2 regions of the Brevibacterium sp. 91QC2O2 genome follow, and region 2 is predicted to be linked to the other one. Evidence: predicted binding sites of a transcription regulator. Region 2 holds the regulator's gene; the other holds the start of a gene.
The links. Region 2 encodes HspR, which represses chaperone genes until heat shock. Its sites were predicted from a motif close to AAGTTGAGTCNNNNNGACTCAACTT; they were not measured.
Positions count from the first base shown of each region.

Region 1 (14,632 bases), on a different contig from region 2:
TATGCGCTGATGGGGGCGGCCTTCGCCTACTTCGCCTACCGGCGCGGGATGCCGCTGAGCATGCGCTCCATCCTGTCCTGGGTACTGGGACGCCACGCCGGGGGCGGGCTGGGCAACGGCATCGAGGTGCTCAGCGTGCTGGGCACGATCTTCGGCATCGCGACCAGCCTGGGCATCGGTGTGGTCCAGCTGAACTGGGGCCTGCACCTGATGTTCGGCATCGACCAGTCGATCCTCTGGCAGGCGGTGCTCATCGCGCTGTCCGTCCTGCTGGCGACGATCTCCACCGTCTCCGGCGTCAACAAGGGCATCCGCAGGCTGTCCGAACTCAATGTCATCCTGGCCGTGGTCCTCATGGTCTACGTCATCGCCACCGGGCAGGCGGGCTTCCTGTTCGACGCCCTGGTGACCGATGTGGGCGACTACGTGGCGAAGTTCCCCGAGCTCATGCTCAACGTCTTCCCCTTCACCGACCACAGCGCCTGGATGAGCCAGTGGACGCTGTTCTTCTGGGCCTGGTGGATCGCCTGGGCGCCCTTCGTGGGCCTGTTCCTGGCGCGCATCTCCCGCGGCCGGACCATCCGCCAGTTCGTCTTCGGCGTGCTGGTCGTGCCCTTCGTCTTCATCGCGGTGTTCATCTCGGTCTTCGGCAATTCGGCTCTGCGCCTGATCATGGACGGGGACCTTGACCTGGCGAACACCGCGGCCAATGCCCCCGAGCAGGCCTTCTACGCGCTGCTGGAACACTATCCCGGAGCGCCCTTCGTGATCGGCCTGGCGACCGTGGTGGGCCTGCTGTTCTACGTCACCTCTGCGGACTCCGGCGCCCTGGTCCTGGCGAACTTCTCCAGCCACCTGCACGACCCGAAATCCGATGGGGGCAAGCGCCTGCGCGTGTTCTGGTCGGTGCTCACCGGCGTACTGACACTGGCGATGCTCATCGTCGACGGGGTGTCCACCCTGCAGGGGGCCACGCTCATCATCGGGCTGCCGTTCTCCATCGTGCTCTATCTGGTGATGATCGCCCTGTACCGGGCGCTGCGCCAGGAGGCCAGCCACGCCGCCGGCCGCCTGGTCTCGATGCCCGGCCAGCTCTCGGGGACCTCGGGCATGTCGTGGCGCGCCCGCCTGCGGCGCCTGACGAACTACCCCGGTGCCCAGGCGACCGCCCGGTTCATCGACACGACGGCCACCTCGGCGCTGGAGAAGGTCGCCGGCGAGTTGCGGGATTCCGGGGCCACCGCACAGGTCGAACGGGCCGAGGTCGCCCCCGGCGGCCTGCACCAGGTTCAGCTGGTCCGCGAGTTCCCCGATGGTGAGCCGTTCTCCTATCAGCTCTATCCGGTGGCCTGCGAGGTGCCCCGCTTCGCCCTGCGCTCCGGGCGGGCACAGGCAGAGGAGTACTTCCGGGTGGAGGTCTTCACAGCGGAGGGCTCGCGCGGCTGCGATGTGCTGGGCTTCACGGAGGAGCAGCTGATCGCCGATGTGCTGGCCAATTACGAGTCCCATGTGGAGTTCCTGCGTCTGGCCGACGACCAGCCGGACGAGGAACCGGACCGCGAGATCATCACCGACTGGGAAGACGACTTCTAAGCTCCGCCTCTCATCCTGCTCGAGTTCCACTACTTACCGAAATGTCGATTTCGGGGCTGAAACGTCGATATTTCAACATTTCGTCAAGTAGTGGAACTCAGGAATGTGAAGTCTAGCCGCGCCAGCCGCGGGACCGGAGTTCCCGGCGGATCTCCGGCATATAGTCCTCGGCTGGGAACTCCCCTGTGATCACCACGACCTTCCAACCCACGTGCTCCAGTTCCAGACGCCTGCGGTTGTCCTCGGCGATCTGTTTGGCGGTGCGCAAATGGTATTCCCTGCCGTGGTATTCGACGGAGACCTTGAAATCCTCGAAGGCCAGGTCGATCTCCCGCTCCTGGGTGCGCGTGACTTTGACCCGGAGGTTCACTGTCGGCTCCGGCATCCCGTCGGCCACGATCAGCAGCCGCCACTTCGTTTCCATCGGGGAACGCACCCCGTCGCGGGCCCTGGCTGCGGCCCTGCGGGCCAAGGCTATGTTCCGGGCTCCGTCCACAGTTCGCAGACCCTCGATGATGTCTGCAATCGGCATCCACGGGCTGCCGTGAAAGGGCCCGGCGAGTCCGTCGATGACGGCCACCAGTTCGTCCTCACTCATGTGGTTCGCGAGACCTACGATGACGCCGATACTCGAATTGGCCCAGAGGCCGAACCAGGGCTGTGGCTCGTAGAGCTGCGTTATCCGGCAGTGGACCTCGCCGAGTCTGGGGTAGTTGGAACACGTGGGCAGGGCGATGTGCAATCCTGCGTGTTCCTTCAGCCGGTAGGGCAGGGGGAAGCCGTAGAGTCTGGCTGCGCTGATGGAATCGATGAGCAGCTGCGGTCTCCACAGTTGAACGGCTTTGGCGTGAGAATAGGTCTCGACCCAGTCCTGGTCGGCGAATTCCGGGACTTCGACCGAGTCCGTTTGGGTCGGGTGCAGGAGGACCCCGGGTACGTCTCGGACACGGGGCATCCGGCGCAGAGCGTAGTCGCTGAGGCCCCCTGCAATCGCATCGCGGTGTGTTATGAACCGTGGCAGTTCGATCGTCTTGAGCGGACCCGTGAAGGGGCGTCGGATGGTCTCCATGACCGCATGATCACGAAGGCGATAGCGGGAGGCCAGGCGTTGAAGGTGTCCTGTGGATACGGGCTCAGCCGTACACAAGCGACGATGTCGCGGTGGGTGGTGGGACCTCGGCCCTGTGACCTCCGGTCGTTACGTTCCACTACGTGACGAAATGTCGAAATCTGGTCGAAATTACCGATATATCAACATTTCGGTAAGTAGTGGAACCTGAAAACTAGCGGAGCCAGGGTTCGATGACGAGGACCGCGCAGATGAGCATGATGTCGAGCAGGGAGATCTTGAAAACGCGGGATGCCCAAGCGATCGCATCGGTCTTGGCCCTCTGGCCCAGTGCGCACACGACCAGCCAGTAGACGGCGAAGACCAGCAGGACGGCCGAACACCAGACGGAGATGTGAGCGCCGAAGACCATGAGGACATTGGCCGCCAGGTTGAGGATTGCGGTGGCCAGGATCAGGCGCTTGGTGGGGGTGACGCCGTACGCTACGGCCGCCACCGGCACCCCGGCTGCGGCGTAGTCGTCACGCCGACGGATCGAGATCGCGAAGAAGTGCACCAGCTGCCAGGCGACCAGCAGCAGGAACAGCGCCAGCGCCTCCCAGCCCAGGCCCAGCCCACCTGCGGTCAGGCCCGCAACCGGCGGAATCGCGCCGGGTACGGTGCCGATCAGAGTCGAGTGCACGGTGTGGTGCTTGGACCAGGTGTAGACCAGGGCGTAGGTGACCCAGCCGATCACGCCCAGGACACAGGTGAGCGAATTGGTCATGGTGCCCAGAATCGTCACACCGGCGATGCCCAGTACATAGCTGTAGGCTGTCGCGGCGAAGGGGCTGATGAAGCCGGTGACCTGGCCGCGGCCGGCGGTCCGGGCCATCCGCGCGTCGATTTCCCGGTCGAAGTGGTTGTTGACCACGCACGCCGAACCGATGATGCAGGCGGTCCCCAGGATCAGCGCCAGGAAGACCACCGGATCGAAGTGCCGGGTCGCGAAGGTGTAGGCGGCCGCCGTGACCAGGGTGTTGCTCATCACGATGCCGGGCTTGACGGCATCGATGTAGAGCTTCAGGTGCCGGGCGAAGCCGATGCGCTTGCCCCGCTGGGAGGCGACCTGTGCTGTGGCCTGTGCTTTTCCCTGGGGGTCGGTGGAGACGGCGGCGGACATGATATTAGCTTACCGGACGAACCCCGGGGCCGAGGCCGCGCAGACCCTGCGCGGCCCCGTACCGTTTGTCACGTCTCGGGTTCACAGACGGCGGGAGGCGATGTCTGCTCCCGCAGCCAGGGACTCCAGCTTGGCGAAGGCGATCTGCGGGTGGACGCGTCCGCCCAGGCCGCAGTCGGTGGAGGCCACGACGTTCTCCGGCCCCACCAGCTTCGCGAGGCGCTCGATGCGCTGGGCGACCAGTTCCGGGTGTTCGACCACATTGGTCGAATGCGATACGACGCCGGGGATCAGGTACTTGCCATCGGGCAGCTTCACATCGCGCCAGATCGTCCATTCGTGTTCGTGGCGGGCATTGGCCGCCTCGAAGGTCAGTCCGTTCGCGTTGATCGTGAGCACCTGGTCGACGAAGTCCGCGAACGGCAGGTCGGTCACGTGCGGGCCGTGCCAGGAGCCCCAACAGGTGTGGAAGCGGACCAGCGCCGGATCGATTCCGCGCAGTGCGTGGTTCAGGGCGTCGATGCGCACCTGGATGAAGGCGCGATAGTCGGACAGCGCGGGTTCGGGGTCGATCTGGTCCCAGGATTCGGCGATCGAGGGGTCGTCGACCTGGACGGTCAGGCCGGCGTCGGTGATCGCCTTGTACTCCTCATGGAGCACATCCGCCCAGGCCCACACGACCTCTTCATCGGTCTTGTAGTACGTGTTGCCGATCCGGGCGGCCGAACCAGGGGCAAGGGAGTTGATGAACCCGCGCGATTCGTCGATCCCGGCGGCGGCCAGGCCGGCCTTGAGGTTCGCAATGTCGGTGGCGACCGCCTCCTGCCCGATATAGGTCAGCGGGCCGGTGATGACGGGGAAGGGCAGGCCCGCGCGTGGATGGATCGAGGCCTCTTCGTCGGCGTATGCCTGGGCGAACAGCTGCCGATCGCGGCGTTCGGTGAAGGTGGCCAGGGCCAGTTTGCCCGGTGCTGCGGGGGCCGGTTCGGCCTCGCGCGCCCCGCCGGTGGCCAGCCCCAGTCCGCCTGTGCGCTGGAATGAGTAATGCCACCAGGCACCGAAGTTGATCTGTTCGGCCATGGTGTGGCCGTATTCGCCGTCGTTGACGATGTCGATGCCCAGCGCCTTCTGCTTGGCGACGATCTCGTCGACGGATTCGGCCAGCAGGGCGTTGAATTCGGCGGGGGAGCCCGTGCCCTCGTTCTTGGCCCTGTTCGCGGCCAGCAGGGCGTCGTTACGGGGCAGGGAGCCGGCGTGGCTCGTCAGGATTTCAGTCATGACTCCCAGCATGGCACAGGCCCGGGATTATGACAGCCGGCCGGCGTCACAATCCCGGTTACGCGAACCCGGCCGCCCCTCAGTGCACCGCCGCGGTTCGCCGCTGCCCGGCATGGGCCCGCAGATGTCCGATCAGGATGAGCAGACCGCCGGCGAGCAGCCAGGCTGTCAACACCCACCATTCGCGGGCGCGAGGGGCGTCGGGGAAGTACGCGAGGCTGCGCAACAGGCTGCCGCCTGCCCCTGGGACGAAGTACTGGCCGATCGCGCCGAAATGCCAGGGCAGGAACTCCTGGGGTGCGCTGGTCCCGGAGATCGGATTGCCGATGAGCACGGTGATGACCACGCCCAGCAGGATGCCGGGTGTGCCGATGGTGGAGACGAGTCCGTTGATGAGCGCTGCGGTCGCGGCGACGGTCAGCCCGATCGCCAGGGCATTGAGCCAGAACGGGCCCTGCAGGATGCCGAACCAGCTCTGCAGGATGGCCGTCAGCGCCAGGCCCCCGACCACTCCATAGGCCAGGACCGCGGCGGCGCGCCGCCTGCGGCCGGTGACCAGCAGGCTGATGAGCACGCCGCCGACCACTCCGCCCAGGGCCAGCGGCAGGCCGGTGATCGCCATCCCGGAGCCGGTGGGGTCGTCGGTGCTCAGCGGGGCGACGTCGGTGGTCGTGATGTGCGGGACGCGCTCGGCCGGGGTCCCCGCGGCCAGTGCCCGCTGGTCGAGCTGGAGCTGGACCTGGGTGGCCAGCGTGCGCAGTGCGGTGCCGGCCGCGGGGGATCCGCCGCCTGCGATGAGCACCTCGGGTTCGGTCCCGAGCACCACCGCGCCGTAGACCTCGCGCCGCTGGATCATGCCGACGGCCTCCTCCCGGCTCTGCGCCCCGTGCACCTCGAAGGTGTCGGCGGGCAGCTGGGCGCCCAACTGGGCCCGCTGCTCGGCGTTGCCGACGACGGCCACCGGCAGGTTCTTCGCCTGCGATGTCACCGTCGGCCAGCTGAAGGCCAGCAGGATGAGGGAGACGATGGCGGCGGCCAGAACGGCGATGCCGCAGGCGCGCAGCCAGTGCGCGGAGCGGCCCGTGGACCGGGTGGGAGTTGACATGGGAGCCTCGGATCTGTGATGACGTGAATCCTAAAAAACGAATACTCGTTCATTATTGGGCCGGGTAAGCTGGCTGTCAAGAATGACCATTCGTTTTTATGGAAGTGAGTCGGAGGTCTCGATGCCCAAGGTCAGTCAGGAGCACAAGGACGCGATGCGCGCACGGATCCGCGACGCGGCCAAGCGGTGCATCGTGCGCAGCGGATTCGCCGGGGCCTCGATGGCCGATATCGTCAGGGAGGCCGGTCTATCCGCCGGTGCAGTGTACGTCTACTACTCGGGCAAGGAGGAGCTGGCCATCGACATCGCGCACGAGGTCCTCGACAGCCGGTTCGCAGCCCTGGACCTGGCAACGGGCGCCGAGGTCCTGGACCCGCCGGCGCGCATCGTCCCCGATCTGGTGCGCGGCCTGCTGGTCCGCGATGGCATGCCCTCGATCGTGGTGCAGATCTGGGCCGAGGGCGCCAGGTCCGAATCCTTCCGCGCCCTGGCCACGGGGGTGCTCGACCGGATCCGGACCCAGCTGGGCGCCTATCTGGTGCGCTGGTTCGTCCAGCACCGCGGTGCCTCCCAGCAGCGGGCGCGGGCCGACGCCGCGGCCCTGGTCCCCGGCATCGTCGCCATGCTCCAGGGCGTCATCGTGCAGTTCGTGCTGGCCGGCTCCGCTCCGGCCGAGGCGGCACTCGACTCCGTTGCGCAGCTGTTGCGCCTGACGACCGAATAGGCGGGCGGATGCGACGGGGGCCGGGGAGCGCTGTACGCTCCCCGGCCCCCGTGCTTGGAACCGTGTGGTTGGCCCCTGTGTCCGGATTCCTCCGGGTGTCAGCCGAAGTACTTCGGCAGGGTCTCCTTGTTGATCCGCGAGAGTTCGGCGACCGGGATGGTGAAGTGGTCGGCCAGCTCCAACGTCGGGGCACCCGTTTCGCCGTTGTCGGTTATGCCGATCCGGGCGAAGGGGAAGTTGCGCGCGGTGCACATGTCCTTGAATCGGACCTCCTCGCTGCGGGCCACCGAGACGATGGCCCTGGCAGACGATTCGGAGAACAGTGCGGTGAACAGGTCCACGCCGTCGCGCCGGCAGACCTCGTCGAGCCAGAACCGGGCGCCGGTCCCGAAGCGCATGCAGGCCTCGGCCACGGCCACGGCGATGCCGCCCTCCGAGACGTCGTGCGCGGCATCGAGCATGCCGTCGCGCGAGGCGTTGATGAGGATGTCGGCGAGTTCGCGTTCGACCTCGGGCTTGAACTCCGGGGGCACGCCGCCCAGGTGGTCGTGGGCGACCTCGGCCCAGGCGGAACCGTCGAGCTCGTCGGCGGTGGTGCCCAGCAGGTAGATGGTCTGCCCTGGTTCGCGCCAGCCGGCCGGGGTGGCGCGGGTGACGTCGTCGAACACGCCCAGCACGCCCACCACCGGGGTCGGGTGGATGGCCACGCCGCCGGTCTGGTTGTACAGGGACACATTGCCACCGGTGACCGGCACGCCCAGGTCCTTGCACGCCGCGGCCAGGCCGGTCGTGGCCTGATCGAACTGCCACATGATCTCCGGGTCCTCCGGGGAGCCGAAGTTCAGGCAGTCGGTGACGGCCATCGGGCGCGCGCCCGAGGTCGCGACGTTGCGGTAGGCCTCGGCCAGGGCCAGCTGGGCGCCGCGCGCCGGATCCAGATAGGCGTAGCGGCCATTGGCGTCCGTGGCGATCGCGATGCCGCGGTTGGTGGACTCGTCGACCCGGATCACGCCGGCGTCATCGGGTGCGGCCAAGGCGGTGTTGCCCTGGACGTAGCGGTCGTACTGGTCGGTCACCCATTCCGGATCGGCCAGATTGGGGCTGGCCAGCAGGTCCTTGAGCGTCTGTTCCAGGCCCGCGTCGTCGGCCGGGCGCTCCAGACCTGCGGCACGGGTGGTGTCCGCGGCGGTCGATTCCGTCCAGGACGGCTGGGTGAACGGGCGGTGGTAGACCGGGCCGTCATGGGCCACCGAGCGCGGGGGCACGTCGACGATGACATCGCCGTGCCAGGAGATGACGAGGCGCCCGTCGCCGGTGACCTCGCCGAGCACGGAGGTCTCGACCTCCCACTTGTCCACGATCTCCATGAAGGTGTCGAGCTTATCGGGGGTGACGACGGCCATCATGCGCTCCTGCGACTCACTCATGAGGATCTCCTCGGGAGTCAGCGTGGGGTCGCGCAGCAGCACATCGTCCAGGGCGATGCGCATACCGCCCTCGCCGTTGGAGGCCAGTTCGCTGGTGGCACAGCTGATGCCGGCTGCGCCCAGGTCCTGGATGCCCTCGACGACGCCGGCGTGGAAGAGCTCCAGGCAGCATTCGATCAGGACCTTCTCCGCGAAGGGGTCGCCCACCTGGACGGCCGGGCGCTTCGAGGGCTTGGAGTCGTCGAAGGACTCGCTGGCCAGGATCGAGGCGCCGCCGATCCCGTCGCCGCCGGTCCGGGCGCCGAACAGCACGACCTTGTTGCCCACGCCGGATGCGTTCGCCAGGCGGATGTCCTCATGGCGCATCACGCCCACGGCCAGGGCGTTGACCAGGGGATTGCCCTGATAACAGGCGTCGAAGACCAGTTCTCCGCCGATATTGGGCAGGCCCAGGCAGTTGCCGTAGCCGCCCACACCGGCCACCACGCCGGAGACCACGCGGTTCGTGTCGGGGTGGTCGATGGCGCCGAAGCGCAGCTGGTCCATCACGGCCACCGGACGCGCGCCCATCGAGATGATGTCGCGCACGATGCCGCCGACGCCCGTGGCGGCGCCCTGGTAGGGCTCCACATAGGAGGGGTGGTTGTGGGATTCGACCTTGAAGGTCACGGCCCAGCCGTCGCCGATGTCGACGACGCCGGCGTTCTCGCCGATGCCCACCAGCAGGTGTTCCTTCATCTCGTCGGTGACCTGGTCGCCGAACTTGCCCAGGTGGACCTTGGAGGACTTGTAGGAGCAGTGCTCCGACCACATGACCGAATACATCGCCAGTTCCGCGCTGGTGGGGCGCCGGCCCAGGATCTTCTTGATCTCTTCGTATTCGTTGGCCTTGAGTCCGAGTTCGGCGAACGGCTGTTCGACGTCCGGGTGGGCGGCTGCGAATTCGACTGTTTCCTTGACCTTCTTGGTCTGGGATTCCGGAGTCATCGCGGAGGCTTCGGGGGTGTTCGACATGTCAGGCGAGGGTCCTTTCGACGCGCATGGGCACTATTCTAGCGGCCCAGGCCGTGGAAAGAAGTTGATAAAAAGTCACTCAACTTTGGAATACCGTGGACACTCAAGTGGTTACACCTCATGTAGCCACCGAGGTGATACAGGCACCGGGGTGGCGGAAAGAATTTCACCTACTCCAAGGAGATGTTGGAAATGGCAAACACCGGTATCAATCCGTTCCGTCCGTTCTCTGTGATCGACGACGTGCTGCGCTCCCTGCCGGGCGTGGCCGTGGCCGACCGTACCCAGGGCTTCATTCCGGCACTGGAAACCGAACGCAACGGCGCGGACCTGGTCATCAGGGTCGACCTGCCGGGGATGGACCCGGAGAAGGACATCGACATCGAACTGCACGGGCGCACGCTGACCGTCTCCGGCGAACGCCGCGATGAGACCAGCGGCGACGGTGTCCGCGAGGTCCGCTACGGCTCCTTCAGCCGCACCGCGACCCTGCCGGCGAAGGTCGGCGAGGACGCGATCACGGCCGACTACGTCAACGGCGTGCTGACGGTCCGGGTGGCCGGGGCCTATGCGCAGGTCCAGCCGAAGAAGATCTCGATCTCCCACCACGCGGACGCCCCGGTCGACGCCCAGGTCGAATCCTCGGCCGAGGACGCGGACAAGGACGCCGCCGAGAAGTAACTCTCAGGGCCGCACGGTCAGGGTCTGATTGAGGGTTCCGAAGGGCCCGTCCTGATCGTGCAGGACCGAGCTGGTCAGACCCAGCCCGGTCGGCCCGAAGGACACGCGCGTATTGAAACCCAGCCAGGGGCTCTCCCGGCTGGGTTTCTGCGCGTCCGGGCCGGTTCCAGCGGCGGGTGTGAAGGGCTGCCGGAACAGCGATGCGGTCAGCTCCACATTGGGGAATGCCACCTCGCGCGGATCACGGCGCACCGTCATGCCGTTGGCGGTGTCGAACAGGCCGGCCGCCCTGGCCAGGGCCGAGGCCCGGGCATCGTCGACCAGATCCACGGGGGTGCGCAGCCAGAAATGGGCGTGGCCCGGTTCCACCTGGGTGCGGCGCGCCTCGAAACTGGCGATATAGGCACCCGGCCAGACCGTGGTCGAATCGAACTCCGGGGTCTCGTCGACCGAGGGTATCGGGGCGAAGGGGGAGCCGGCCAGGCCGGTGGTGTCAGCGGCCTGGACGAACCAGGCGCGCAGCAGCACGATCGTGCGCCCTCCGTAGCGCAGTTCGGCCTCGGCCAGTTCGATGCTGCGGCCCGGGCGCAGGACGCGCAGGTCGTAGGTGAACTCGTCGACGGGGACCACGCCGAAGATGTCGGCGGAGATCCGCCCCAGCTGCAGCCGGGGCGCACCGGAGGCCTCCCGGCGGGCGGCGTGGTCGGTCTCCAACAGGTGGACCAGCAGGCCCAGTACGGGGGAGATGTGCTGTTCGTCCGGGTTCCAGGCCCCGGCGACCAATTCCGTTGCACGATAGGCGTCATCGCCGGTGCGGGTGAAGTAGAAGCTCATGGACTCACAGTCTAGGGAGGTGGGCCCGCTCGTTAGAATCGAGTCCATGTCGATTCCGAAAATCGTGCTCTTCTACGTCTTCACCCCGCTGCCCGATCCCGAGGCGATTCGCCTGTGGCAGCACACCCTGGCGGATTCCCTGCACCTGCGGGGCCGGGTCATCGTGTCCGCCCAGGGCATCAACGCAACCCTGGGCGGGGACCTGCCGGATGTCAAGAGGTACGTGCGCGCCATGCGGGAGTACGCGCCGTTCAAGGCCGCCGATGTGAAGTGGTCCGATGGCGTGGGCGATGATTTCCCGCGGCTGTCGGTCAAGGTCAGGGATGAGCTGGTGACCTTCGGCCATCCCGCGGAGGTGGTCGTCGATGAATCGGGTGTGGTCGGCGGCGGCGTCCACTTGAGTCCGGCCCAGGTCGACGAACTGGTCGCCGAACGGGGGCTTGCCTCCCAGGGCGGTGAGGTCGTGTTCTTCGACGGCCGCAATGAGATGGAGGCGGTGATCGGCCGTTTCGCCGACGCCGTGGTGCCCGAAACCGAGGCCACCAGGGACTTCGTCGCCGAACTGGAATCGGGGAAGTACGACGAGCTCAAGGACAAGCCGGTCATCACCTACTGCACCGGTGGGATCCGCTGCGAGGTCTTGAGTGTGCTGATGAAGAACCGCGGCTTCCAGGAGGTCTACCAGATCGACGGCGGGATCGTCCGCTACGGCGAGGCCCGCGGCACCGACGGCCTGTGGGACGGTTCGCTCTACGTCTTCGACAAGCGCATGCACCAGGAGTTCGGGCCGAACGCGCGGTCACTGGGAACCTGCGTGGAATGCGGCAAGCCGACCGCCGACTACGTCAACTGCGTCGATCAGTCCTGCCGGCGGCAGTTCCTGCGCTGTCGGGCATGTACTGCCGCCGGCGCCCACCCGAGCTGCGGCCACTGCGCGCCCGCCGCATAGTGATGAGTGCGCAGATCTTCCAGCCGCAGAAGACCAACACGGTGAGGAAGAAGATCGGGACCATGACGATGAAGGCCCCGCGTAAATAGCTGCCTTCCGGGGTCTCAGTGCTGTACCCGGGCACCCACCACGGATTGCCGATCAGCACCCCGGCGGTGAGCAGCAGGGTCCCGACCAGGGCCGAGGCCTCGTGCAGCCGGGGGCTGAACACCCGCCAGATCCCGGCCACCAGCAGGGCGCACAGCGCGAAGACCACGAGGAAGACCAGCCCATACCAGGCAATGGAATAACTCCAGTCGAACACGAGTACTGCGCCGATCCCCTGAGACACGACAACGCCGGCTGCCGCGCATGCGAGCAGCCGGCTGTAGCCGTGCCAGAAGATGGGTACCGTGGATTACTCCTTGGCGGTGAGCTTGCCCGACTTCCAATCGGGCATGAAGTCCGGATTGTCCTTGGCCCACTTGGCCACGGCCTTCTCCGGGTTCTTCCCGTCGAATTCCTCGGGGGCGGCCATGACGCGTTCCAGGCCCTCCAGGTTCTTCGGCGTCAGCGCCAGGTTCTTCAGGATCTGGGCGGGCAGCGGGTGCTCATCGGTGAAGCCCGTGCGCGACATGGTGTAGAGCTTCTCGTTCTCGCCCAGCGCCTTCTTGGGATCCTCGAGGTCGCGCACCGGGAACTTGTCGTAGGCCCAGTGCGGGTGCCACAGGGTCACGGCCACGTGCTCGCCCGCGCTGGTGGACTTCTGCAGCTGGGTCAGCATCGCCGGGGTGGACGAGGCGATGAGCTTCATATTGTCCAGGCCGTAGTCGGGGATGACCTTGTCCTTGGTGGCATCCATCAGCCCGGAGCCGGCTTCGATGCCGTAGAGCTTGTTGCCGTACTGATCGCCCATCGACTTCAGGTCCTCGATGGTCTTCGCCGGCGAGTCCTTGTCGACTGCGATCGTGTTCTTCGCCTGGTCGTACCAGCAGCCCTGGGCCTCGAGCTTGTCGCCGTACTTCTCGATATAGGGCTTGTGCGTCACCGGCAGCATGGTCGATGACATCCAGTCGACATCGGCGTTGCTCGTGGCAACGTAGCCCGGCGCCAGGTCGAACTTCTTCACGGTGACGTTGTAGCCGTATTCGCCCAGCACGTGCTTGGCCAGATAGGCGGTGGCGATGGTCTCGTCCCAGCCGTTGAAGGCTGCGACCGTCAGGTCTGTCTTCTCCCCGTCGCCCGGCTTCTCGCTGCCCATGTCCTTGGCATCGGCGGCCGGGGTGCAGTCGCCCCAGTCCTTGCCGCCGGAGGAGTCGTCCCCGCCGGCCGCCGAGTCATCGGTGGAGTTACTGGCGCCGCAACCGCTCAACGCCAGGCCACAGGCCAGCGCCAGTGCCGTGAGTAGTGTGCCACGCCGTTTGGTCCGGGTGTGCATGTTCTCAACCTCGCTTGACAATATTCCTTGCTGATGTCGTCGAGCTCACGGTAGCGTACACGTGTCGTACAACACCAAGTTGTCTTGTCAAGCGAAGTTGTGCTATCAGCGGCCGAACAGCTTGCGGAAGAAGCCCTTCTTCTTCGGCTCGTCCGGCTGGGTTTGCTCCTGCGCCGGCTGCGGTTCCGCGGGCGCCTGCTCCTGTGCGGGTGCCACCGGCTCCGGCCGAGGTTCCGGCTGGGGCTGTGCCGGCTCCTGCACGGGTGTCTCCAGGGCCGCTGCGGGCTCCTCGACGACGGGCTCCGGCGCTTCGACCACCGTCGGCTCCTCGACGGCCGGGGCGTCTGCGGCCTGTTGCGCAGCCGCAACCGGGCCGAGGTCCCATTCCAGTGTCGCCGCGGGCGCCACGTCACCGGCCGCCGCCAGCTGGGCCGCGGCCTCGTCGGTCAGGGGCTGGGCGACCTGGCAGTTGGTCAACCGGTCCAGCTCATCGAAGGTGATATCGGCCGAACCGTCGGCCGCGAGCACCCGCACGGTGCCATCGGGCAGGGCGGCGCAGGCGAAGCCGCGCAGCCGCGCATAGGATTCCAGCGCGGCCCGGTGGTTCTTCACCTGGCCCTGCTGCAGGGCGCCCGCGATGGCGAAGACCAGGGGTCTGATCTGCGGGGCGTCCAGGGCCAGTTCGGCCCCGTCGACTAGCAGCCAGGCGGTGGTCTGCGGCCCGGTGGATGCGGGATAGTGGGCCCAGTGATCGGTCACGAGCTTCGCGGCCAGCGCCACCGCATGGGTCAGCTCCGTATCGGCGGAGAACTCCACATCGGACAGTTCCGGGACCTCGTGTGCCTCACCGTAGGCGCGCAGCGCACCGGTCAGGTCCACTACGGCATCCGGGAACTCGTTGACATTGTCCCAACCGGAGTGCCAGGTGGCCGGCGCTGTGGCCTGCGTGCCGATGAAATGAACGCGCAGGCGCAGCGGTTCGCCCTCGCCGCGGGCGAACTCCAGCACCGGGACCGCAGCGCCGAAGTCGACCTCCCAGTCGGCATCGCCGACCAGCTGGCCGAAGTGGGCCTGCACCTCGGTCGACAGGAACGCCGCTCGGTCGACCAGTTCCTGCAGGGCAGGGGAGAGGGGCAGGCTCTTCTTGGCCATCAGGCGTTGACCAGGGCGGCGATCACCGAGGTGAAGAAGCCCTGGCCGTCCAGGCCGGTACGCGGTCCGCGGGCGGTGTCGGGGCCGAAGCCGGATTCCACCGCGTGCTCCGGATGGGGCATCAGGCCGACCACATTGCCGCGCTCGTTCGTGATACCCGCGATGTCGTTGAGCGAACCATTGGGGTTGACGCCCTGGTAGCGGAAGACCACGCGGCCGGATTCCTC
Region 1 is NZ_JANIJY010000007.1:92,072-106,703, forward strand. It holds gene betT (choline BCCT transporter BetT) at 1-1,593, shown strand, start outside; gene NQ036_RS07425 (hypothetical protein) at 1,706-2,662, opposite strand; gene cyoE (heme o synthase) at 2,877-3,824, opposite strand; gene NQ036_RS07435 (cobalamin-independent methionine synthase II family protein) at 3,906-5,102, opposite strand; gene NQ036_RS07440 (ABC transporter permease) at 5,182-6,207, opposite strand; gene NQ036_RS07445 (TetR/AcrR family transcriptional regulator) at 6,329-6,931, shown strand; gene purL (phosphoribosylformylglycinamidine synthase subunit PurL) at 7,030-9,372, opposite strand; gene NQ036_RS07455 (Hsp20/alpha crystallin family protein) at 9,565-10,053, shown strand; gene NQ036_RS07460 (thioesterase family protein) at 10,057-10,887, opposite strand; gene NQ036_RS07465 (rhodanese-related sulfurtransferase) at 10,934-11,836, shown strand; gene NQ036_RS07470 (hypothetical protein) at 11,733-12,167, opposite strand; gene NQ036_RS07475 (glycine betaine ABC transporter substrate-binding protein) at 12,234-13,253, opposite strand; gene NQ036_RS07480 (DUF6882 domain-containing protein) at 13,359-14,405, opposite strand; gene purQ (phosphoribosylformylglycinamidine synthase subunit PurQ) at 14,405-14,632, opposite strand, start outside.
Region 1: a site for HspR is predicted at 9,434-9,458, ahead of NQ036_RS07455 (Hsp20/alpha crystallin family protein). Genes of this name have one in related genera too.

Region 2 (14,632 bases):
GTCGCTCCGGCCCTGATCACCCCAGGAAGCTCCGCAGGCCGGCGACCAGGCCGTGTTCCTCCACCGGGGGCGCGACGAAATCGGCCAGTTCCTTCAACTCGTCGCGGGCCTGGCCCATGACGATCGCATGGCCGGCCCAGTCGAGCATCTCGGCGTCGTTCGAACCGTCGCCCGCGGCCACGGTGTGTGCCCGGTCCACGCCGAGCAGGTCAGCGACCCGTTGCAGGGCCGAGGCCTTGGAGATCCCCTCCGGCGAGATGTCCAGCCAGTTGCTCCAGCCCACCGAATACGTCACCCCGTGCAGGCCGATCCGCTTGACCGCCTCCGCGAACTCCGGCTGGCTCCCGCCCAGTTCCCGCATCACGATGCGGGTGGCCTTCTTCGCTTTGAGCTCCTCGAAGGACACCACGTTGTAGTCGCCCCCGGCGGTCAGGTCGCCGCGTGGGAAGTCCTCGGACGCCCAGCGCACCAGGTTCTCGTCCTCGACCATGTACAGGGCCGTCGGCATGACGGATTCCATCTGCTCCAGAGCGCTGGCCGGGTCGAAGGTCTCCACGTGCACGGGCTTCCAGCCCAACTCCGTGGCCGGGTCCAATTCCATGATGACCGCGCCGTTGGAGCTGATGACGTAGCCGCGCGTCTGTTCCAGACGGTTGGCCACCTCCAGAGCGCCAACGGGCGCCCGCCCCGTCGCGATCACCACGTGCTGCCCGGCGTCGGCCAGGCCCATCAGATAGTCGCGGACCTCTTCGTGCAGAACGCCGTCGTAGTCGACGACGGTCCCGTCGAGGTCCAGGCCGATCAGGTATCGGGCGGTTGCATCAGCGGCCTGGGCCGCGGCCGTGCTCGTCGTGGTCATGGAACCTCCGGTTTCGTTCATGGCATGGGGTACCGACGCCGAGGCCGTGGCCGGCATTCCGGCCACGGTCCGGAACCGGTTCGGTTCAGTAGCGCGGACCCTCCGGGCCATAGGCGGTCATCCCGCCCAGGTACGGCTGCAGGGCCGCGGGAATGCGGACGGAGCCGTCGGCCTGCTGGTGGTTCTCCAGGATCGCAACCAGCCAGCGGGTGTTGGCCATTGTGCCGTTGAGCGTGGCGACCGGGGTCGTGCGGCCTTCGGCATCGCGTTCGCGAATGTGCAGGCGTCGGGCCTGGAAGGTGGTGCAGTTCGAGGTCGAGGTCAGTTCGCGGTAGGTGTCCTGTGTGGGGACCCAGGCCTCGCAGTCGAACTTGCGGGCCGCGGAATCGCCCAGATCGCCGGCGGCGATGTCGAGCACCCGGTAGGGCAGCTCGCACTTGTTGAGCATTTCCTCCTGCAGGCCGAGCATGCGCGCGTGTTCGGCCTCCGCCTGGTCCTGGTGGACATAGGCGAACATCTCCACCTTCTGGAACTGGTGGACGCGGATGATGCCACGGGTGTCCTTGCCGTAGGAACCGGCCTCGCGGCGGTAGCAGCTGGACCAGCCTCCCATCCGGATGGGGCCGCCGGACAGGTCGATGATCTCGTCCTTGTAGTAGCCGGCCAGGGCTACTTCGGAGGTGCCGACCAGGTACAGGTCGTCGGCCTCCAGACGGTAGATCTCATCCGCGTGTTCGCCCATGAACCCGGTACCGGCCATGATCTCCGGCTTGACCAGGGTGGGGGTGATGACGGGAGTGAAGCCCGCCTTCTGGGCCACGTCCCAGGCCATGGTCAGCAGTGCCAGTTCGAGCCGTGCACCGAAACCGGTCAGATAGTGGAAGCGGGCGCCGGATACCTTGGCGCCGCGCTGGGTGTCGATCGCGTGCAGGCGTTCGCCGATCTCCAGGTGGTCGGCCGGAGTGAAGCCCTCGGCTGCGAAGTCACGCGGGGTGCCCTCCAGCCGCAGGGTCACCGACATCTCCTCACCGCCGGAGGGGACTCCGTCGACGATCAGGTTGGGCAGCTTGGCGATGAGCGCGTCGAAGGTGTTGGCGGCATCGTCGGAATCCGCCTGCAGGGCCTTGACCCGGTCGGACAGGCCCTTGGCTTCCTTGACCAGTTCGGCCTTCTTCGCCTTGTCCTTCTCCTGGGCGACCGTCTTGCCGAAGGCCTTCTGTCCGGCACGGGCCGCTTCGAATTCGGTCAGGGTCGCACGCTTGGCCGAATCGGCCGCGAGGATCTGATCGACCAGCGATTCGTCTGCCCCGCGGGCACGCTGGCTGGCCTTGAACTTGTCCGGGAACTCACGCAACTGCTGTAGATCGATCACATATACAGAGTAGCCGGTGGCTCCGACACATGGGGACTCCGGATCCTGGGGCCCGAGGCCACCACCAATCAGCAACTTGATAGAGCGAACTCAGTTGACACACAGGTTCGTATGAGGCAAACTTGAAGGCCAATGTGGGGCGGGTCAACCGTTCCGCGCTGTTTTGAAGGAAGTCACCTGGCATGAAGAACCTGATCCTCGCTCCCGCAGCAGTTCTCGCGGCCGGCGCCATCGCCCTTTCCGGCACCTCCGCCTTCGCTGCGACGGGTGCATCCTTCTCCGGCACGGATAAGACACATGGCCAGCCCAGGGCACAGGATGAAACGGAATCCGCCGCGCCCCAGGCCAAGGCCATTCTGAGCATCACCCCGCAGTCGATCAAGGCCAGCGAACTGACCACCGACAAGGGTGTGAGCATCCAGGTCAGCGGCCTGCCCGCCGGCGTCACCAAGGTGAACTTCAAGGTCACGCAGAAGGTCGGCGACAAGGATATCGAGCCCTACGAGACCAGCACCGGGGTCGAGGACGGCAAGGCCGGCTTCGACCTAGTCAAGGGCGACGCCTCGGCGGACTCGGATGACTACGTCGGTTCCTACACCGTCACCGCCACCTATGAGGGAGCCTTGCAGACCCTGAGCGGCTCGTTCAAGATCACCACGGACAACGGCGACACGGACCCCAGCGCCTCGGCGACGGCCACCGAAACGGAGACGGCTACGGAGACTCCTTCGGACACCGCCTCCCCGACGGACACTGCGACCCCCACGGACTCGGCGACACCCTCGCAGACCGCCACCGGGACCCCCACGCAGACGGCGACGGCCACCCCCACGGAAACCACGCAGGCCCCCGTGAAAGTCGCCAAGCTGGGAGTCGAGCCCAAGAAGATCTCCGCGAAGAACTTCGTCAACGAGAAGAAGGGCGTCCGCCTGTCGGTCACGAACCTGAAGCCGGGCACCGACGTGAAGTTCACGGTCACTCCCAAGGGCGGCAGCGTCACCGGCCTGGACCGCACAGTGGCCGCCGATGAGAACGGCACGGCCCGCTGGGTCGTCTACGGTGTCAGCGCAAGCAACCCCAGCGCCTATGTCGGCGAATACACCGTCAAGGCCGTCCCCGAACACGGCAAGGCACTGAAATCCGGCTTCACCGTAACCGCCGGTGATCCCAATGCCGGTGGCGGAGACGATTCAGACGACAACGGCCCTGGCGACAACGGCACCGGCTCGGGCGATAACGGTTCGAATGACAACGGTTCGGGCAATGGCGGCTCGGAACTGCCGCAGACCGGTGGCGCCGAGCTGGGCGCAGTGGTCGCGGGTTCCATCCTGCTGTTGGTCGGCGGGGCGAGCATCATGGTGACCCGGCGCCGCAAGACGCAGCACTGAGCACACCAACAGCACCCGTGCCGGGCAGCGCGCCCTGACGGGGTTTGAGCCGAGGGCCCGCAACCGAAAGGTTGCGGGCCCTCGGACTATCCGACTTGATGCGGGCCGGTGGGACGAACGCGAGCACCGACACGCGGACACCCGGACGTGCACAAAAACACTCTTTACATTTGTAAAGCACCGGTTATGATGATGAATGCCCCTGCCGCCGACCGTTCCGAGGAGATGCCCACCGTGTCGGATCACACCGAACCCCTGCCCACCGTGGAGGCCACGGCGCCCGGCCCCGACCCAGTCGCCACGGAATCGCAGGCGGGCCCGGAACCACAGGGCTCACCGGAACCCGAACCCATGATCAACGCCGAGGACCTGGGCATGCGGGGCAAGTCCCCCGTGTTCGAACACGTCGACGCGCAGGTCCCGGCCGGCGGCATGCTCGTCATCATCGGCCCCGAGGGCACTGGCAAGACCGCGTTGTTGCTGTCCCTGACCGGACGGATGAAGTTCACCCACGGCCACGCCACCGTAGCCGGCATCGACGTGGCCAAGCAGCCCCGGCGGGTCCGCAGCATCGCGTCCCTGGGACCGGTCAAGGACGTCACCGACCTCGACGACAACCTGACGATCGAACACCACGTGGCAGAACGCATCATCATGTACCAGCCCTGGTACAAGCCCTTCGCCTCCAAACAACACGTGGCCAGGGCACTCGAGGTGATGCGCAGGGTCTCGGCCCGGGTGTCCGCGGCAATCCAACCGGAACCCGGGACACCCGAGGCGCGCACGGCCTCGCGCGTGGCCACCGGCACCTTCCCCGCCAAGTCCTATGTGGGAGACCTGTCCGATCTGGACCGCTTCCTGCTGGGCCTGGCGCTGGCCCTGTTCGCCCATCCACAGGTCGTCGCAGTCGACGACATCGATCTGCTGCGGCGGCGCGAAGACCGCCAGCGCGCCTGGATGTACGTGCTGGCCGGAATGGAATTGCTGGGCATCGCGGATCCGGACGCCACCTCTCCCACGGACCGAACAGCACTTCCGGCGCCCACCTTCATCGTCAGTTGCGAGGACGCCTCGGAACTGGCCGAGGCGCGCGAGCGCGTCCTCGCCCAGGGCCTGACCCCGCCGCCCCTGGTCCCCGTCCGCCTAAGCGCCGACTGACCCCCGCACAGCCTCGAAACACCGAGAAAACACCGAAGAGCCCTTATGTTCTCATTGCCACTGCTGGAAATCACCCGGTTCCGCCGCCACTTGCTCACCCAGTTGGCGCTGCTGACCGTCATCCTCATCCCGACCGTCTACGGCGGCATCTACCTGTGGGCCAACTGGGACCCCACGGGCAACTCCGACCGCTTGGACGCCGCCGTGGTGAACCTGGACGAGGGCGCGCAGGACCCCAAGCTGGACGCCGGCCGGGAGCTGACCGAAAAACTCACCGGTGAGGACGCCGATGCCGGATTCACCTGGAAGACCACCGATGTGGACAGGGCCGCGGACGGCCTCGACTCCGGGAAGTACGCTGCGGTGCTGACCATCCCCGCGAACTTCTCGCGCGAACTGACGTCGACAGCCGGCGACGATCCCGAGCGCACAGAGCTGAAGATCCAGACCAATGACGCGAACAACTATCTGACCGGCAAGATCGCCTCGGTGGTGCTGGGCCAGGTGCGTGAGAACCTCAACGAGACGACCACCGCCAAGTACGTCGACCAGGTCTATGTGGGCTTCAACGACATCCACAAGAACATGGTCAAGGCCGCGGACGGGGCGGACACCGTCCATGAAGGCGCGGCCAAGCTGGCCACGTCCTCGGACACCCTGGCCGATGGGGCGGGCCAGCTGCACGATGGCGCGGGGCAACTGGTCGACGGCACCGGTCAGCTGCACGATGCGACCGGCAAGGCGGTCACCGGGGCCAAGAGTCTGGCGACCGGGATCGGCAAGATCGACGATGCATCCGGCACCCTGGCCGACGGCTCGGGCAAGCTGGCCGATGGCGCAGGTGACCTGACCACGGGAGCTAAGAAGGTCGCCTCGGGCGCCGACAAGCTCAGCGACACCGCGGATGCCGCGACGCAGAAGGCCGATGAGTTCAAGGACCGCGCCGACACCCTGGTGGACAATACCGTGCCGGTGATCGACCGGGCGGCCGACGACCTGGACGACGCCCACCACAAGGTCAAGGGCGATATCACCGAGCAGCTGCGGGCCCTGCAGAAGAAGTACCCGGACGACCCCCAGGTCAAGAAACTTGTGGAGAGCGCCCAGAGCGTGGGCAAGGACCTGGACGACGCCCACGACCGGGCGACCAAGGGCTTCGAGAAGGCCAAGCAGGCACGCAAGGACACCACAGCCAAAGCCGATGAGCTGATCGGGAAGGTCCACGCCGCCGATAAGAGCATCGGCACCCTGGCCGGCGGCGCACGGACCGTAGCCGACGGCGCCGGCAAACTGCACACCAACACCGTGACCCTGGCCAAGGGGGCCGACAAGCTGCACACCGCCACCGGCACCGCGGCAGACGGCGCGCAGACCCTGGCCTCGGGCTCGGTCCAGCTCGACGCGGCCGCCGGCAAGATCGATACAGCCGCCGGCAAGCTGAACACGGCATCGGGCAAACTGGCCGACGGGGCGGGGCAACTGCACGACGGCGCGACCAAGATCGACGACGGCACGGGGAAACTGGCCACGAGCATCCGCGACGGCGCCAAAGAGGTCCCGACCTACGATAAGGACTCCCGCGATGCGCACTCCAAGGCCGTTGCCCTGCCGGTGACCGGCGATGACACGCCGAAGAACCATGTGGCCTTCTACGGCGAGGGCATGGCCCCCATGTTCATCAGCATCGGCCTGTGGATCGGCGGCATGATCACCTATATGGTTCTGGGCGCGATCCCCTACCGGGCCCTGGCGACCAGCGCGAAGTCCTACCGGATCGCACTGTCGGGCTGGTGGCCGGCGGTGATCTTCGGCTGTCTGCAGGTCGCGGTGCTCTACGCCTTCCTGGTGTTCGTCCTCGACTTCACGGCGGCCAGCTGGATCGCCACCCTGCTGTTCAGCATCATCGTCACGGCGTCCTTCCATGCGATCCACCAGATGTGCGTGATCCTGTTCGGCGGGATCGGCCGTCTGCTCGCCCTGGTGCTGCTGATCCTGCAGCTGGGCGCGGGATCCGGCTCCTATCCGGTGGAACTGGGACCGGGCTTCTTCCAGGCGATCGCGCCCTATCTGCCGATGACCTACGCGATCAAGGGCCTGCGCGCGCTGATCTCCGGCGGCGATCCGGGACAGGTCGCCAGTGCCCTGCTGGGCCTGGTGGTGATCGGTGTCGTGGGCATGCTCGTCAGCGTCATCGCCTGCAACGCCAAGCGGATGATCAAGCTCAAGGACCTCCACCCCAGCTTCACACTGTGACCGCATAGAATGAGATCCATGGACTTCGGCGAGAACTTCCTGCTGACCGCGGTGGCGCTGCTGGTCGTCTTCCTCATCGGCATCGCCATTGGGGTCGCGATCGGCACCGCGCGCACGCGCCGTGCCGTGCTCGGACACGAGCCGGGCACCACCCCCGGCGCAGACGGTTCCGAGGCCGAGGCCCCGGCCGGTCCCACGGCCTCGGCCGAATTGGCGATCCCCGTCAAGCGGGCGGCGATCATCCTCAACCCGTCCAAGCCAGCCGCACGGGCGTTCCGGGCGACCGCCTTCGCGATCTGCCGGCAGGAGGGCTGGGCGCCGCCGCTCATCATCGAGACGCGGATCGACGATTCCGGTTCGGCCATGGCGCGCACCGCTGTGGCCGCCGGGGTGGACGTGGTGATCGCAGCGGGCGGCGACGGCACCGTGCGCGCGGTGGCGCAGGGCCTGGTGACCGCGGGGCTCGCGGACGGGCAGACCAGGCCCGCCATGGGGATCGTTCCGCTGGGCACGGGGAATCTGCTGGCGCGCAATCTGCACATCGTGCTGGAGCGCCCCGAATGGGCTCTGCGGATCGCTCTGTGGGGTGGGGACGCGCCCACGGACGTGGCGGTCGCGCAGATCAGCCCGGACGAGGATGCCAAACAGCACGTGTTCATGGTGATGGCCGGGATGGGCTATGACGCTGCGGTTATGGCCGATACGAACCCGGCGCTGAAATCCAAGGTCGGCTGGCTGGCCTATGTGGAGGCGGGCTCCCGCAAGCTCGGCGGCGACCGGACCAAGGTGTCCGTGAGCTTCGACGACAATCCCGCGAAAACCTACCGGGTGCGCTCGATCGTCGGCGGCAACGCCGGCAAACTGCAGGCCGGGATCGAACTGCTGCCCGGCGCCAGCCTGTCCGACGGCCTGATGGACGTCCTGCTCATCACGCCGAAGAACCTGGCACAGTGGATGGGCGTGTTCGCCTCGATCGGCACCGGCAAGCAGAAGAAGGGCATCCACACGGAGATCGTGCGGTGCAAGACCGTGGAGATCGAAGCGAACGAGGAGATCGAGGTGCAGGTCGACGGCGACGCACTGGGGGCCTCGGACTATCTGAAGATGCAGGTCGTCCCGGCCGGAATCACGATCCGTGTGCCGACCGCCGAGCAGCAGCACCAGATCCGCTTGGAGGACTGGCGGATTCTATAGCCGGCGGACGCCCTGCCGCGGGCTCCTGTGATGCACGCTGAGCGGAGTCTTCGGACACGCCGACAAAAATCCTTGTGATCCCCGAACGACTGCGTAGTCTGGAAGATCCACAGTACATCGTTCGACTTCCTCATCGGAACGAAGGCAGGCAGATCCATGCGGGCAAGGGTTCTTCTGGCACCGGCCGTTCTGGCCGTGGGCCTCATCATGGCCACCACTCAGGTCACGAACGCGCAGGCGGACGCCGCGCTGACCTCTCAGACCGGACAGAGCGCGGCACAGAAAGCCGCCTCCGTGGACATCTCCGCGGGTGACTCGGACCTGGCGACGACGCCGGCGGACCAGCCCTCCGCCCAGCCGACGGACGGCGCCTCCGGGGATGCGACCTCGCCGGCGGGGACCAGCGCAGGTGCCACCGACGGACACGACGATACGACGGCGGTCGACGTCTCGGGCGTCAAGGCAGTGCCCGCCACCGCGAAACTCACCGGCGAGGAATCCGCCAAGGGGCTCAAGGTGACGTTCTCCGGGCTCGAACGCGGGGCCACCTACTTCACCACGGTGGCTGCCGGGCCCACCTCACTTGACAGCGCCACCCCCGTGACCTTCACCGCCGACGCCCCCACCAAGACCGTGACCTATGCGCCGCACGCCGCGGGTATCTCCGGGGGCGAGAACCACGTCTACGTCGAGGACGCCTCCGGGACCCGGCACGAGCTGGCCTCCTTCGAGGTGACCTCGCCGCTGCCCGACCCGCGGTTCACACTGGACACCACGCGGATCTCCACGAACGACCTGGCCGTCAAGGGCGTCAACGTCAAGGCGCAGGCCGCCGGCGGGGACGACGACCACCTGACCGTCAGCCTGCTGGAGCACTTCGCACCGGGCAGCGCACAGAGCGATCCCGAGCCCATGGCCGGGACCTCGGCCGCCGCCGGCGATGACGGTCTGGCCGATATGAATCTCAAGGCGCTCAACATCGACCCGGGCCAGTACTCGGTGGTCGTGTACAACGACGCGGGCACGATCCTGTACGAACAGATCCTCACCGTCGTCGGCTGAGCTCGGCTGAGTCCGGCTGCGGCTGAGACGGTCCGTTCCACGGGCGCTCCGATATCCTCGGGGCGCCCGTTTCGCGTCTAGGCTGGTGGGCGGAAGACCAGCCATCCCCGGCGCCGGACACGCGCCGAACATCCCTACAAAGGAAGAGTCCCATGGCGAAGCTGAAGAAGATCGCACGAGGCCGCAAGCTTGCGGAACAGGCACTGCACGAACGCGGAACGGTCGCCAGCGAACTGGCGGGAAGGGAATCCTCCCACCATGAGGGTTTCCTGGCCCATCTGAATATCAAGACCGGCTGGTTCTTCCTGGCCTTCGCCGCACTCATCGCAGTCCTGTTGCTGCCCACCGGCGACGACCTGCCCCTGGCCGGCAAGCAGGCTCTGGCGATCCTGGCCTTCGCCGTCATCATGTGGGTGACCGAGGCCGTGAGCTACCCGGTGTCGTCGGTGATGGTGCTGGGACTGATCGCGATCATGGTGTCCTTCGCCCCACCCGTTGACGACCCGGGTGCCGGCGCCATGGGAACCGCTGCCTCGCTGAAACTGGCGCTGGGAGGATTCGCGTCCTCGGCCGTGGCACTGGTCGCAGCCGCCCTGGCCCTGGCAGCCGCCATGCAGGCCACCGGGCTGCACAAGAGGCTGGCCCTGCTGGTGCTCAAGTTCGCCGGCGAGAAGACCAGCCACATCGTGGTCGGCGCGATCGTCATCTCCATCATCCTGGCCTTCTTCGTGCCGTCCGCCACCGCCCGCGCCGGCGCCGTGGTGCCGATTCTCCTCGGCATGGTCGCGGCCTTCGGAATGGCCACCAACTCGAAACTGGGCGCCCTGCTCATCATCACGGCGGTCCAGGCCGTGTCGATCTGGAACGTCGGCATCAAGACCGCCGCCGCGCAGAACCAGGTGGCGATCGGCTTCATCCAGGATCAGATGCACACGAATGTGTCCTGGGGCCAGTGGCTGTTGTGGGCCGCCCCCTGGTCGATCCTCATGTCGATCGCACTGTTCTTCGTCATGCGCTGGGCGATCAAGCCCGAGACCGACCGGATCGAGGGCGGACGCGCCGTCATCGATGCGAACCTGAAGGAACTGGGACCGCTGAGCGCCAAGGAGATCCGGCTGATCATCGTGGCCGTGCTGCTGCTGGCCTGCTGGGCGACCGAGGACCTGCACGGCATCGACTCGACGACCACCACGCTCATCGCCATCGGCATCCTGCTGACCCCGCGGATCGGCGTATTCAGCTGGAAGACCGTGGAGAAGCTCATCAACTGGGGCACGCTCATCGTGTTCGCGATCGGCATCTCGCTGGGCAGCCTGCTGCTGAACACGGGAGCCGCGACCTGGCTGTCGGAGAAGACCTTCGGCGCACTGGGGATCTCGAACATGCCGATGCTGGCGATGATCGCACTGGTCAGCCTGTTCACGATCCTCATCCACCTGGGCTTCGCCTCCGCCACATCGCTGAGCTCGGCCCTGATCCCGGTGTTCATCGCGCTGGCCACCTCGATCCCGGGCGGTGCGCAGGGCGGGCTGGGCTTCGTCATCATCCAGCAGTTCGTCATCAGCTTCGGCTTCCTGCTGCCGGTGTCCGCCCCGCAGAACATGCTGGGCTACGGCACTGGCGCCTTCACCGCCAAGCAGTTCCTCAAGACGGGCATCCCGCTGACCGTGATCGGCTATGTGCTGGTCGTGGTGTTGTCGGCCACCTACTGGAAGTGGATCGGCCTGGTCTGAGGAGGATGACCATGAGTGAGCCCGCTCCCGATGTGACCCCGCCCGGGTCCGCGCCGGTTCCCGATCCCGCGTGGAGTTGGAAGCTGCACGATTCGCGTGGGGCCTCGAGCATCTGCACAATGCTGGTGCTGCTGGGCGCCACGGTCGTCTGGATCGCCGCGCTGTCACACGACACGACCCTGTGGGTCCTGGCTCCGGTGCTGGGCGCCGGTGCCGCGGTGATCACCGTGCTGCGGGCTCGGAACCTCTGGCTGCTGGCCTGGGCGATCGTGGCGATCCTCAGCCCCGCCTACTATCTGCCGCTCGCCGGCGGGATGAACTGAGACAGACGGCGGCTGCGGGTGAGCAGTCATTTTGGTCTGGCGCCCGCACGATTCGCAGGCGATTTGGTCCGAGAATCCCGCCTAGAATCAGACCAACTTGACTGCTCATCGAGGAGGATGAACTGAGTCAGTCGGCGTAGAGTTGTGACCCATGAGCATTGAGGACATTCGGCGGGATCTGGACCTGCGAGCAGTCGGGGAGATCTTCTATCTGCGCACCCTGGACCAGTTGACGGTCAACGTCTTGGACGGCGAATCCGGTCTACCCGGCTGGACCCGCAAGCACGTGGCCGTGCACATGATCAACAACGCCGAGGCCCTGATGCGGCTGCTCGATTGGGCGACTACGGGTGTGGAGAACCCCATGTACCCCTCCCGCACGGTTCGCGATGCAGAGATCGAAGAGGGTGTGGCGACGATCGAGGTCTCGGACGTCCGCGGCATCAGCCACGAGGTCGCAGTGGAACTCGCCGCCGCCCTGCCCGAGCCCGAATCCCCCGCCTGGGATGCTCAGGTGCTCAACGGCCGTGGTGAGCCGATCATGGCAGCCGCGATTCCGTGGATGCGGGCGCGCGAGGCCCTGCTGCATGCCCTTGACCTCAACATCGGGATGACCGCCCTGGACTTCCCCACAGCCGCCATCGACCGGCTGCTGACCGACGTGGAAACGGTGTGGGCGGCCCGCGCCGAACCTGCGAACTTCCTCCTGCACATCACCGACCGACCGGATCGCCCCGAACTGGCGAACTACCTCCTGGCCTGCGGCGATGCCGCGGCTTTCAGCGCCGAACCGGTCGAACTGACGGGCGAGGCCGCAGAGCTCGTCTCGTTCCTGCTGGGCAGGGGCTGGCCCCGCGGGCAGGCCCCGGCCGGGACCTCGGCGTCGGTGCCGCAACCACCCGCCTGGCTGTAGAGGAGGCCAAACGCGTTGTGGTTCCCGTTTGGGGCCGTCGCTTCGAAACGACGGCCCCAAGCGGGAACCACGACTGACTTTCCGGGAGCGTCCGCCTCAGCCGCGGCGGGGGCCCTGTTTGGACCGCGGTCCCGCGGTCCGCACGCCCACCACGGTCCCCGTCACCGAGGCCGCGGGCAGTTCCGCGATCGCGTGCGACATCCGCCGCGCCCGGCTGCGCTGGTAGGGATCGGCCACCGTCACGTCCCCGCCCATTCCTGCGGCGAAGATCCGATTCGCCTGGGCCAGCCGGCTCAGCGCCGCATCCAGTTGCACGCCGAGGCTCTGCAGCTGCGAATGCGCGTCTGCGACCTCCTCGCGCAGCTGCAGGATTCGCTTGATCCCGGCCAGACTGACGCCCTCGTCCTGGCTCAGGCTCTGCACCAGGCGCAGCTTCTCGATGTCACTGGCCGAATACCTGCGGCCGCGACCGGGAGTGCGTTTGGGCGTGACCAGACCCATACGGTCGTATTGCCGTAGGGTCTGCGGGTGCATGCCCGCAAGCTCTGCGGCCACGGATATCACGTAGACCGCGGCATGTGGGTCGATCTCCATGGCCACTCACCTCCTCCTTGATTCGATCATGCATCAGTGCGCCGACCGGCACCGGCACGGTGCCGGCCGGCGCCGTGTTCGGTGCCGCGCCGGCGCCGTGTTCGGTGCCGCGCCGGCGCCAGCGCAACTCAGCTGTTCTTCGCCTTCGCGTACAGATCGGCGCGCGGGTCCTCGCCCTCGGTGGCCTTGGCGAAGGCCTCGACCGCCTGCTTCGCGTCCTTGCTCATCCGCTGCGGCACGTGGACCTCGACGGTGACCAGCAGATCGCCGGTGTGCTTCTTCGTCTCGATCCCCTTGCCGCGCACGCGCAGCACGCGCCCCGACGGGGTGCCGGCAGGCACCTTGAGCCGTACGGGGAAGCCGGACAGAGTGGGAACCTGGACCTCTGCGCCCAGGGCGGCCTCGGCGAATGTCACCGGCACGGTCACCCGCAGGTTGTCACCGTCACGGGTGAACACAGGATGCGGTTCGACGTTGACCGTCAGCACCACATCGCCGGCCTCGCCGCCGTTGGGACTGGCCTTGCCCTTGCCGCGCAGGCGGACCTTCTGGCCGTCCTTGACGCCGATCGGCGTGCGCACGTTCAGCGGCGAACCGTTGGGCATCTTGAGCTTGACCGTGGCGCCTTTGGCGGCCTCCGTGAAGGACAGGCGCGTAGACGCCTTGATGTCCCCGCCCTTGACAGGGCCGGGCTGATAGCCCCGGCCACCGCCAAAGCCGCCACCGCCGAAGGCCCCGCCGAACAGATCGGACAGGTCCGGGCCACCGGCACCGCCGAAGCCACCGGGACCGCCACTGTACTGGCCGCGGCCGCCGCCGGAGTTGAACAGCCCGGAGAACACGTCCTCGAAACCGCCACCGGCGCCACCTGGACCACCGGCGCCCGCGGTGAAACGCGCGCCCGAGCCCATCGCGCGGACCTGGTCATACTGCTTGCGGGTCTCCTTGTCGGCCAGCACCTGGTGGGCCGCGCTGATCTCCTTGAACTTCTCCTCGGCCTTCTTATCACCAGGATTCGCATCCGGATGGTACTTGCGAGCCAGCTTCCGATAGGCCTTTTTGATGTCCGCGTCGGAGGCGTCCTTGTCGACCCCGAGGACCTTGTAGTAGTCCTTCTCGAACCACTCATTCTGAGGCCCGGCGTTCATCTGGCACCTCCTTTCCGCAGGACGTCATTCCCGCTTGCGGGATCACTCCCGCTGATTGTCTTCATCGTTTCCAAAATCTTATGGCGGTGGCGGCCAATCCCCCGGCTTGTCCCGGGAATCGACCGCCACCGATCATGTATGCGCCCACTCAGTCGGAGGTCACTCCTCCGGCAGGTGCACGCCTACGCGGGCCGCGCGGATCACGCGCTCGCCCAGCTTGTAACCCGGCTGCATGACGAGGAACACGGTGGGCTCCTCGACTGCGCCGTTGGGCTGCTGCATCAGAGCCTCGTGCAGAGCGGGGTCGAACTCGTCGCCCACCGCGCCATACTGTTCGACGCCCACCTTGGACAGCGCCTCGAGCAGCTTGTTCACATGGGTCTCGAAGGGCCCCGTGACATCGCCGGCGTCGGCAGCCAGCTTAACCTCGTCGAGCACCGGGATGAGCGCCTCGACCAGGGCAGCCGAACCGGCCTCCTTGGCCTTGGCCTGATCGCGCTCCGAGCGGCGGCGGTAGGCCGCGTACTCGGCGTTCAGACGCTGCAGGTCATCCAGGTACTTCGCGGCCTCATCGGCCACCGGGGCCTCGGCGGTCCCTGCCGTGGCGTCCGAGCCCTGGCCGGCCGTGGCGTCTG
Region 2 is NZ_JANIJY010000022.1:3,885-18,516, forward strand. It holds gene NQ036_RS12765 (HAD family hydrolase) at 17-859, opposite strand; gene serS (serine--tRNA ligase) at 945-2,231, opposite strand; gene NQ036_RS12775 (LPXTG cell wall anchor domain-containing protein) at 2,414-3,619, shown strand; gene NQ036_RS12780 (ATP-binding cassette domain-containing protein) at 3,806-4,777, shown strand; gene NQ036_RS12785 (YhgE/Pip domain-containing protein) at 4,823-7,030, shown strand; gene NQ036_RS12790 (diacylglycerol kinase family protein) at 7,049-8,224, shown strand; gene NQ036_RS12795 (hypothetical protein) at 8,381-9,286, shown strand; gene NQ036_RS12800 (anion permease) at 9,439-11,019, shown strand; gene NQ036_RS12805 (hypothetical protein) at 11,031-11,342, shown strand; gene NQ036_RS12810 (maleylpyruvate isomerase family mycothiol-dependent enzyme) at 11,494-12,255, shown strand; gene NQ036_RS12815 (heat shock protein transcriptional repressor HspR) at 12,352-12,849, opposite strand; gene NQ036_RS12820 (DnaJ C-terminal domain-containing protein) at 12,978-13,997, opposite strand; gene NQ036_RS12825 (nucleotide exchange factor GrpE) at 14,157-14,632, opposite strand, start outside.